2 regions of the Peribacillus sp. P4_B1 genome follow, and region 1 is predicted to be linked to the other one. Evidence: riboswitches for the same ligand, from Rfam matches in the RefSeq annotation. Region 1 holds a riboswitch; the other holds the start of a gene.
The links. A riboswitch is a leader RNA that binds a small molecule or an ion and turns the genes downstream of it on or off. The one in region 1 is predicted to bind glycine.
Positions count from the first base shown of each region.

Region 2: it holds a riboswitch for glycine, as region 1 does, so the genes downstream of both, AC1DVK_RS03675 (amino acid permease) here and AC1DVK_RS16275 (amino acid permease) in region 1, are expected to answer to the same signal.

Region 1 covers NZ_JBFUHM010000028.1:9,761-15,302, forward strand. The annotation lists gene AC1DVK_RS16265 (amidohydrolase) at 1,175-2,362, shown strand; gene AC1DVK_RS16270 (hypothetical protein) at 3,120-3,362, shown strand; glycine riboswitch at 3,643-3,742, shown strand; glycine riboswitch at 3,746-3,802, shown strand; gene AC1DVK_RS16275 (amino acid permease) at 4,096-5,475, shown strand.
Region 2 covers NZ_JBFUHM010000004.1:113,664-119,205, forward strand. The annotation lists gene AC1DVK_RS03670 (amino acid permease) at 1-506, opposite strand, end outside; glycine riboswitch at 1,058-1,136, shown strand; gene AC1DVK_RS03675 (amino acid permease) at 1,336-2,676, shown strand; gene AC1DVK_RS03680 (DUF3311 domain-containing protein) at 2,945-3,145, shown strand; gene AC1DVK_RS03685 (sodium:solute symporter family protein) at 3,142-4,623, shown strand; gene AC1DVK_RS03690 (hypothetical protein) at 5,129-5,308, shown strand; gene argH (argininosuccinate lyase) at 5,319-5,542, opposite strand, start outside.

The DNA of each region.
Region 1 (5,542 bases):
ATAAGGTCTTTTTTTGTTTCTGGAGGTGAAAAATTTCTAAATATAAAGGGAAAGACCAAGTTCAGAATATAGAAATTGCTAGAGATATTGCTGAAAGTTTCCATCATAACTATGGGGGAACATTCCTATTACTAGAGTACAAAATACAAGAAGAGACTGCTAGGATTAGATGGTCGGAAAATGAGTAAAAGTTATTATAATATAATTCCATCCATTGAAGAGCCAAAAAGTTACAAAAACTCATATATAAAATCAAAACTGATTCATTACCACCAGAAACACCAAAAGATCCCGATACATCTATTATATTCACATCTTATACTGAAACTGAAAAGATAAAAGAGCAAAATTTACAAGGAATTGGCTGAGGTGAAGCCAAAAAGGAATTGTTTAATGTAATGAATAGATTTAATGAAGTATCGCGCGAGAAATATAATGAATTAATGTCTTCTCCAAAAACTCTGGATAAAAATTTAAAAGAATGAACAGATAAAGCAATAGAAATTAGTGTACCATTCTTAAAAGACATTAGAAGTAAGATTGGTATCAGGTGAGAAATTTGACTTATAAGGTATTTTGGACAAATGTACTAAACTAGCGGTAGCTTTTCTTTATAAGGGGAAAGCTTATAAAAAGGCAGGTTAGTGAAACTTCCCTGAGTAATTGATAAACTTAAAACACATTTGAACTAAAGTTTACTCATTATGGAGAGCAGGGATAGATCATCTTCACTTTTATTTATTTGGAAGAAGAACACTGGAATAATCAAATTTACCTTAGAGATATTCAGATGCTTTTAAAAAAACTATTATCAATTAAAGGTTAAATTATCTAAAACATTCATTCTTGACATATGATCTTATCCTGAAAAAAAGACAAGTTGGTCGTGGATTTTATTCATTCCAATCAGGTATGTTATCACTTGGTTATTAGTAGCCGTGCTTGCGATGATTCGTGTTGAAGAGTAAAAATTACAAAATTTGGACTTGGAATTTAATATTATCTATTATCTATTATCTTTTTGGTGCCAAAAGATGCCGGTAAAACATCTAATGCTTCTAAAAAATCACCGCTGGTAGTAACCGGAACCCTATTGCAGAATAATTAGCAGTTGGAAATGTAAAACGCTACATATAGTGGCGTTTTCAAAAAATAATGAAGGAATGAAGAGATTATGAGAAGTGAATTAATGGAAATTCTAGAATCCCGTAAAGAGGAAATGATTAAAATTCGTAGGCACCTACACGAAAATCCTGAGCTTTCTTTTAAAGTAGAAAAGACAGCTCAATATATTATTGATTTTTATAAAGAAAAGGACGTAGAAGTTCAATCTAATGTAGGTAATGGATACGGAGTTATCGTGACCATTAAAGGTGGAAAGCCTGGAAAAAACATCGGTCTTCGAGCTGATTTTGATGCACTTCCAATCGTTGAAGAAACGAATATAGCCTTTAAATCAAAAAATGAAGGCGTTATGCATGCGTGTGGTCATGATGGACATACTGCCTACTTATTAGTCTTAGCCGATTGCCTCATTCAATTAAAAGATGAAATTCCAGGTACAATCAAAATTATTCATCAGCATGCGGAGGAAGTTCCGCCAGGCGGGGCAAAGAGTATTGTAGAATCCGGGGTGCTTGACGATTTAGATAATATATTTGGCATCCATCTGCTGCCAATGGACGAAGCAGGAGTTGTTGGTTATCATGCTGGATATTCTTTTACCGGCAGGGCTTATTTGAAATTAAAAGTTCAAGGTAGAGGTGGACATGGTTCCTCACCACATTTAGCGAATGATGCCATTGTCGCTGGTGCTCATTTTGTTACCGCTGCTCAAACGATTATTAGCCGTCGATTAAGTCCTTTTGATATTGGTGTGATTACGATTGGATCTTTTGATGGAAAAGGAACATTTAATATAATTAAAGACAGCGTAGAGCTTGAAGGCGATATTCGTTATATGACTGTTGAAACAAGAGATAAAATTGAAAAAGAAGTTAAACGTCTTGTAAAAGGACTTGAAGAAGAATTTGGTGTAACATGTGATCTAACTTATACGAATGACTATCCACCTTTATATAATGATCCTGAATTAACAGGAAAGGTTGCCGAGTCACTTAAGAATGCAAATGATAAAGATATTAAAGAAGTAAAGGAATTTCCAGCAATGCCGCCATCTGAAGACTTTGCTTACTATGCTGAAAAAATTCCTTCCTGCTTCTTTTACATTGCTTGTACACCTAAAGGAGTAGAAAAACCTTATTTTAATCATAATCCTAAATTTGATATCGATGAAGATGCCCTTCTCGTGGCAGCAAAAGCAGTAGGATATGTTGTTTGTGGTTATTATGAGTTAGATTAGGAAAAAGAATAGAATATTTGTAAGACGTGGTACAGATGATGACATGCTTTGCTGTATTAGATAATTCTATTGATAATAAGCAACTGATACCGAGAAAGGCTAAAGAATGGGTTGTAGCTGATAGTCGGATCTCTCCGTGTGAAGGGAAACTTTCATGCATGGTGGATGGAGTGGCTAACGGGAAAAGGCAATGATAACTTCGAATTTTCACCTATTTTTATGAATGGGAATACAAATAAATCATCCCCTTTTATAAAAGAATGCTTCAATTGAATTTTTATAAGGGTAAGGTATAGATTTGATCATACTTTATAGACATGTTTTAAAAGGTGCCTGCTAACCAAATTAAAGTCCCAGTTTGACGCTGGTAAACAGTAATGGAAAATCGTTTTGTGAACACGTCAAGTATTGTAGAATAATTATTTACCTTTGGGTTTTTTGGCCGAAAAGATAGATGTGGTTCAATACCAAAAGTTATAGTTTCAGCTCCTAAATACTTGGTCTTTTCTTTTTAATCTGGACAAAACTGTAAACTATACTACTTAGGAGTATTCATTAACTCCCTTTCATGCGAAATTCCAAATAAAGGATTCTTAAATCCTCCTTTTTTGTATTTGGTTCGAATACATAATGATTTAACAAAGAAAGTGAAAATAAATACGTGATGATAAATATAAACCTTATTGATCTAAATTATGTTATTCTATTTCTGTTTACAACAGTCCGTCTGCAAAACTGAAATGGGGGTAAGAGGTAAATGGATAAGGAAAAGGAAATCAAACTAAAGAAACCAAAGAAGTCGTGGGTATGGGTTCTAGCAATTATCATCATTGCTAATATAGCAGGTGGTGGGGGCAAAGAGGAAGTTGCAAAAGAGAAAGCTTCTGCAACTACTGCTGAACTTAGGGAGGAAGCTTCTAACCAATCTTTACTGCTGCAAGCATTCTCGCGTGTCGCGAATTTTCTCTTTTTCCATACATCAATTATGTTAAAACTATAGACTTATGTAATTTCCTATCTTGAAAATTTAGCCTTATAGTCAATCGGAAAAATGTAAAAATGTTTCGCTTATACATAAGCTTGTTTGGATTCCTTGCAAATGGAAAAGCAGCTAATAAGTTTGATTTTTCGTAGCTAATAACTTCTAAAATATATACTGTTCATAAAGTTGAAAATTGTCTGTGGTGAAATTTCAGAAAATAAAGTTTTTTCAGATAAGCGTTGAAATGTCCATTAAAAACCGATAGTATACAACTATTAAAACAACTTTATATCAGCGGATGATGATTGTGGGAGAGACTAAACATTGTTTAGCACCGAAGGAGCAAACCCTAAAAAGCAGGGGACTAATCTCTCAGGTAAAAGGACTACAATAGGACGCGTCTCTGAAGAGAGCCATAGGCCACCGAAGGAGTTAAACTCTCAGGTAAAAGGACAGAGGAAGGTAGGAAAATCCCTATCTTTCCTCTGTCCTTTTTTTATTAGGAAAGATAAAAAGAAAGGAGGTGCATTAAGGTCTGTGATAAATGAGTCTATCTTTTGATTTGTACAATTAACGCTATATTTTCAAAAAGGTTGGTAGATCTATTTCACTATATCTAGTACCTATCCAAGAAAGCGCTTACAGTGGTGGACAGTTTCCCAGTACGCTAATAATTCACACTCATTGAAAGACAGACTCTTTATTGGGAAAAAATCCAAGTATCCTATAAAAGTAGAAAGTGGGAATTCGTATGCAGGAACAAAAGTTAGATAGAGGGCTAAAAAACAGGCACGTACAACTCATCGCTATTGGTGGGGCAATCGGAACGGGATTATTTCTTGGAGCAGGAAAGTCTATTCATTTAGCCGGGCCATCCATTTTAATTGCTTACATGATTACAGGCGTCATTTGCTTTTTAATCATGCGCGCACTTGGAGAACTACTCTTATCTAATTTGCACTATCATTCCTTTGTCGACTTTGTAAGAGACTATTTAGGTAATATGGCTGCATTTGTAACCGGCTGGACCTACTGGTTTTGCTGGATTTCAATCGCAATGGCCGACTTAACAGCAGTTGGTCTTTATACTCAATACTGGTTTCCCTCTGTACCACAGTGGATGCCAGGATTAATTGCACTTGTCATTCTGCTATTTATGAATCTTGCAACGGTAAAACTTTTTGGCGAAATGGAGTTCTGGTTCGCATTAATTAAAGTCATAGCTATTCTAGCACTAATTGTTATCGGTATTTTCATGATTATTAAAGGCTTTTCCACTGATTCAGGCGCAGCAAGTTTCACGAATCTATGGAGTCACGAAGGTATCTTCCCAAATGGAATAAATGGTTTTATCCTCTCATTCCAGATGGTAGTGTTTGCGTTTGTTGGCATTGAACTTGTAGGACTAACAGCAGGTGAAACAGAGGATCCAGAAAAAGTTATCCCCAAAGCGATCAATAATATTCCTATTCGGATTATAATTTTCTACATTGGCGCACTTATTGTCATTATGAGTGTTTATCCGTGGAACGCAATCATCCCAACGGAAAGCCCATTCGTCCAAGTATTTGTGGCTGTAGGTATCGCTGGAGCTGCTGGTATCATCAATTTTGTCGTCTTAACATCGGCGGCTTCGGCATGTAACAGTGCAATCTTCAGTACAAGCCGGATGGTATACTCACTTGCCAAAGATAAAAATGCACCTGTACCGTTTGCAAAACTTAATGACCGTAAAGTACCTTCCAATGCATTGGTCTTTTCAACGGTTGTCATTTTAATTTCCGTTGTTTTGAATTATTTAATGCCTGAAGGAGTATTTACCTTGATTACAAGTATTTCTACAGTATGTTTCATTTTTATTTGGGGAATTACCGTCATCAGCCATTTGAAATATCGTAAAACAAGACCAGATCTAGTGAAAATGAACAAATTTAAATTACCACTTTATCCATTTTCCAATTACTTGATCCTTGCTTTCCTAGCGTTCGTCCTTGTTGTTCTTGCACTTGCGAACGATACTCGTGTTGCCTTAATCGTAACTCCTGTTTGGTTTATTATGCTGGTTGCGATTTATAAGATGCGCAAAACGCAGGTAGATCAGGCGAATCAGAGAGAGGCAGCGGGGAATTAGTGGCAAGAAACCCTTTGATTCCATTAACGGTGTTTGTCCAGATAGCTGCCGCTCCATATTTTCCAAC
Region 2 (5,542 bases), on a different contig from region 1:
AGGCCAAGGCCGGCAACGATCATCAATACAATCGTTATTATTTTTATAAGCGCAAACCAAAATTCAAATTCCCCGAAAGATTTTACGGAAATGAGGTTGGCTGCCCCCAAGATGATCATGGCGACCACACCTGGTATCCAAGCTGGTAACTCCGGGAACCAATACTGCATATACATTCCAACGGCGATGATTTCGGACATTCCTACGATTACCCATTGAAACCAATTGCTCCAAGCAGTCATATAACCTGCCAAAGGATGTATATAGCTGCTAGCAAAGGATGCAAAAGAACCCGTAGTCGGTTCTAAATATAGCATCTCCCCCATAGAACGCATGATGAAAAATATAAATATACCTGCGATGGCATATGCAAGCATTACAGAAGGCCCTGTCCATTTGATCGTGCTCGCCGATCCCATGAATAACCCGACCCCAATGGTTCCGCCCAAAGCTATCATTTGAATGTGACGTGCCTCCAGCCCTCTCTTTAATTCCTTGTTTGACATGATTAACTCCCCCAGGTGCAATATTAGCAGCAATGCTCTTCCAACCTTACCGCCAATCGACTCTATTTATTATTGTGGTTAGAAATGCCTTATCGTAATCATATAAATAACACTTTAATTTTGTTTTCTTATCTTATAATAGTAAATACTCTTTAAAAACACAAATGTATTTTTCAAAAAAACAGTTGTCAAATATATCTTGGCGATTTTTCCTATCTTAAAATACCTTTTTTTAAAAAAGTGAATCAGTATTTTATAATAGTGATTACACAAAAAAAGAGTAGAAAACAATCACTTCTGCTTTGAACCATTCAAAGTCTTTTCAAGTGAACGTTTAAAAAAATTAAAACCATTTCAATGTGTTATAAACCTCTTATAAGACTGGCTAACTCCCAAAAAAAATTGTTGACCTTCAGAAAAATAGATGATAGAATTCCAATATTATTTTATAAGTATAATGAATGCTTCAGCAGTGGAAGATCACCGCAGACAGACATTTTTACACAACCGCATACAAGCAAGCGATGAATGCTATGGATGACACTATAGCAGGAGCAGCTTCTGGAGAGACTGTACAAGATGCAGCGCCGAAGGATTCACAATCTCAGGCAAAAGGACAGAAGAGTAACGAATGATAAATTGTTATTCTGAACCCTTTAAGAGATTGGTATATCCAATCTCTTTTTTTATTGTCCACTTTGTGATTGGACTTAAAACAACACTCGTGAAAACCATTGGCAAGCTGGGTGAAAAAATCACGTCCTTCTCCAAGACCATGCAGGTTTGAAATCATTCACTACCAAGACTATAAAAGACGGGGGCGTACGAATTGGCTAAACAGGAATTAAAAAGAGATTTAAAAAATCGTCATGTACAACTTATTGCAATAGGAGGAACCATTGGTACCGGTTTATTTTTGGGATCCGGAAAAGCCATACAAATGGCAGGTCCATCTATCATCTTCTCCTATCTAATAATTGGAATTGCCTTGTTTTTTGTGATGAGAGCCCTAGGCGAATTGCTCTTATCCAATGCAGGATATACGTCATTCACTGAATTCGCAACCGAATATGTCGGCCCATGGGCTGGCTTCGTGACCGGTTGGACATATTGGTTCTGTTGGATCATGACCGCAATGGCCGATATCATAGCTGTCGGTGTCTATATACAATACTGGTTCGATATCCCTCAATGGATACCGGCTCTAATATGCCTTGTCATTCTGTTAGGATTGAACCTATTGACCGTTAAGTTATTTGGCGAATTGGAATTCTGGTTTGCCATCATAAAAGTAATCACGATCATCACCTTGATATTCGTAGGAATCATTCTCTTGGCCATCGGCTTCAATACCAATACGGGAACGGTTTCCCTAACGAACCTATGGACTCATGGAGGCATGTTCCCAAATGGAATTTCCGGATTCCTGTTGTCTTTACAGCTGGTCGTCTTCTCCTTTGTAGGTGTCGAATTGGTCGGGGTTTCAGCAGCAGAAACGGCGAACCCGAGAAAGAACATTCCGTCTGCCATCAATAAAATCCCAGTCCGGATTTTACTTTTCTATGTAGGTGCCATATTCGTCATTCTCTGTGTCAACCCTTGGACACAACTGAATGCCACGAGCAGCCCATTTGTAGAAGTCTTTGCGCTAATCGGCATTCCTGTCGCTGCGGGGATCATCAATTTCGTCGTTTTGACATCAGCTGCTTCTGCATGCAACAGCGGTTTATTTTCAACAAGCCGAATACTCTATACGTTAAGCAGGAATGGAGAAGCCCCTGCTAAACTGGAAAAATTAAATCAACAGGCTGTTCCTAGCAATGCCTTATTAACATCAACAATCGTTGTATCACTAGGAGCATTGTTAAGCAAACTGATACCGGAACAGGCATTTACCGTTGTGACAACCATCAGTGCCATCTGTTTCATATGGGTATGGAGCATCATCTTGATCTCACATATCAAATATTCGAAAACACGGCCGGACCTAAGAGCCGAATCAACTTTCAGGGCTCCTTTTACACCCTTTATCAATTACGCCATTTTAGGATTATTCCTGTTCATCCTTATCGTTATGCTATTCGCTGAAGCCACACGGCTATCACTGCTTATGACGCCAATCTGGTTCATGGTCTTGGTGATACTATATAACTATCAGAAAAAAAGATAGTAAAAGGATAAAGCCTTGAACTCTATAAGAATTCAAGGCTTTATCTTTTATCAGCGGCTCTGTTGCTAAAAAATATATCAAGCAACTGCATTAAATTTCATATCAAAATAGTGTAAGCTTATATTTATCATCGGTTCCTTATCAAAGAAGGAATATCCGTCATGTATGAATTTTCCATCCAGTTTGGTTCACCCATCCATCAGTGGCACTGAAGTAAAACCCCCATTGTTGGACGTTTCACTTTATTTAAAACGGAGGGGTTTGTTTAATGAAGATTCTATATATCCTTACTCTAGTTCCTTTTATAGGCATACTAGGATTTCTGCCTTTTGTTAATAGAATAAAACCTTATGTATTAGGGATGCCTTTCAATATGTTCTGGATGGCTATGTGGGTGGTCCTTACCTCTGCCATCTTGGGCATCATGTATAAGCTGGATCCCCGGAATCGGGAAGGTGACCAGGAATGAATATTGCCCTCATAATCATTTTAGCTTTTTTACTACTATCGATATTTTTAGGCATTCGTTCTTCAAAAGGAAAAGATATGAACTTGGAACAATGGACGGTGGGCGGACGCGGTTTTGGTGCAATATTCGTCTTCCTGCTGATGGCTGGGGAAATCTATACGACCTTCTCCTTCCTTGGCGGCAGCGGCTGGGCCTATGGCAAGGGCGCACCCGCTCTATATGTTCTTATTTACATTACTTTGTCTTACGTATTATCCTATTGGCTCCTTCCTGAAATATGGAAATATGCCAAAGAAAATAAGCTGATGTCCCAATCCGATTTTTTTGTAAGCAAATATAAGAGTCCCAGTTTAGGAATTTTGGCTGCGCTTGTCGGTGTGGTCTCGATGATTCCAGTGATCGTCGTGCAGCTGAAAGGATTGGGGATCATTGTCTCAGAGGCATCTTATGGTGCAATCTCAATGTCTGCGGCGGTATGGATGGGGGCAATCGGCCTTACCATTTATGTAATGATTTCCGGTATACACGGCTCAGTCTGGACAGCAGTCATTAAAGATATCATGATGATCGCCATTATAGGATTCTTAGGAATTTATCTGCCCATTCATTACTTTGGTGGATTTCAGCCGATGTTCGAAGCAATTGATGCGGCCAAGCCTGGTTTTCTAAAGTTCCCCGAGCAGGGACTTAGCATATCATGGTTCATCTCCACGGTAATATTGCTTGTATTTGGTTTCTATATGTGGCCCCAAGTTTTCAGCGCGGTTTATTCAGCTCGCAGCGGGAAGGTATTTCGAAAAAATGCCATCATCAGCCCTTTATATACGCTCATGCTGTTATTCGTATTTTTTGTAGGGTTTACAGCTATATTGAAAGTGCCTGGACTCGTAGGGGCAGATGCAGACCTCTCATTGCTGCGCCTTTCGATTCAGACCTTTGACCCATGGTTTATAGGTATAATCGGCGGGGCTGGGTTGCTGACCGCATTGGTGCCGGGATCCATGCTTTTGATGAGCGTCGCTACACTGCTCGCTAAAAACGTCTATAAGGAATTTGCACCTGCAGTATCAGATCGCCACGTTGTAAGATTGGCAAAAATCCTTGTACCAATCATTGCTCTTATAGCCGTCTACTTCACCTTAAACGGCGGCGAAACGATGTCAGCATTAATTCTCATGGGATACAGTCTCATCACACAGCTATTCCCGTCCCTTCTATTTAGTCTGAAGAAGAAAAAGAATCCAATCAATAAATATGGCGCAATCGCCGGCATCATCACCGGATTGGCCATCGTGATCTGCATTACACTCAGTCATTCAACAATAGGGACCCTGTTTCCATCCTTGCCACAAGCAGCGAAAGATTTGAATGTGGGAATCATCGCCTTGGCATTCAATTTCATTGTGATGATAACGGTAAGTCTTGCCCTCAGGAATCATGCGGTTCAGTTGGAACCAAAATCCGTTAACGATATTTGAAGCACTCATTGATGCTGATTATTTTGGAAATCCTGTGAATGAACATCGGAAGGCTCAGTCAAAAGACTGAGCCTTCCTTCGAATAATACAGTAATAATGTCCTTTTTCTTAAGAGTGATTATAGAAAGTTAAATAGCCGTCAAAAAACAATGTCTCATAATAAACTACCAATCTTTTTTGTTTATCATCAAATCCCCTATTTTAACTAATAAATTCATCAAGGTTCTGGCTACTACCAGACCATCCATAGCTAAATCATATCCACCTTTTAATAAGGCTTCCGGATTAAAGCAAAAAGTAATCGATATTACAAAAGCTATTAAAATCAGGATAAACCGAACTGAGATCTATTTGACATTAACGTTCCGCCTTATATTATGTATTTTACAAATAATAGCATCGTTTTGGAAATAATCTTCATTTACTATCATTAGGGAAATCTCAGTTGCAATAAAAATCAAAATAAATAGCCACCCTAATAAAGAATGACTATATATTATGAAATATGAACTTTAAAATACATCCCGCATTGCTTTTACTCGCGATTGGAGCAAATACTCGTGAATTTCACGCTTTTACTCGTGATTTTGGTGCAAATACTCGTGAATTTGGAGCAAATACTCGTGAGTTTCATGCTTTTACTCGTGAGTTTGGAGCAAATACTCGTGAATTTAATGCCCGTTAAAACTCATAACTTAGTAATCCACTAAAGCCTTCCTTCCATCATTCAATGTTTTAACCATTTCCTTATACTCCTGCAACGCTTGTTCCAGTTTTTGTTTTCTATTTACAATCATCCTCGAAACCTCTTTCGGGCTGGGCCCGCCTTGAATGCTTCTAATTTCCACAAAGTATTCAGGAGAGATGATTTTTTTCCATTCGTCTTCAGTTAAATTCACTGCAACGAATTCATTGATGA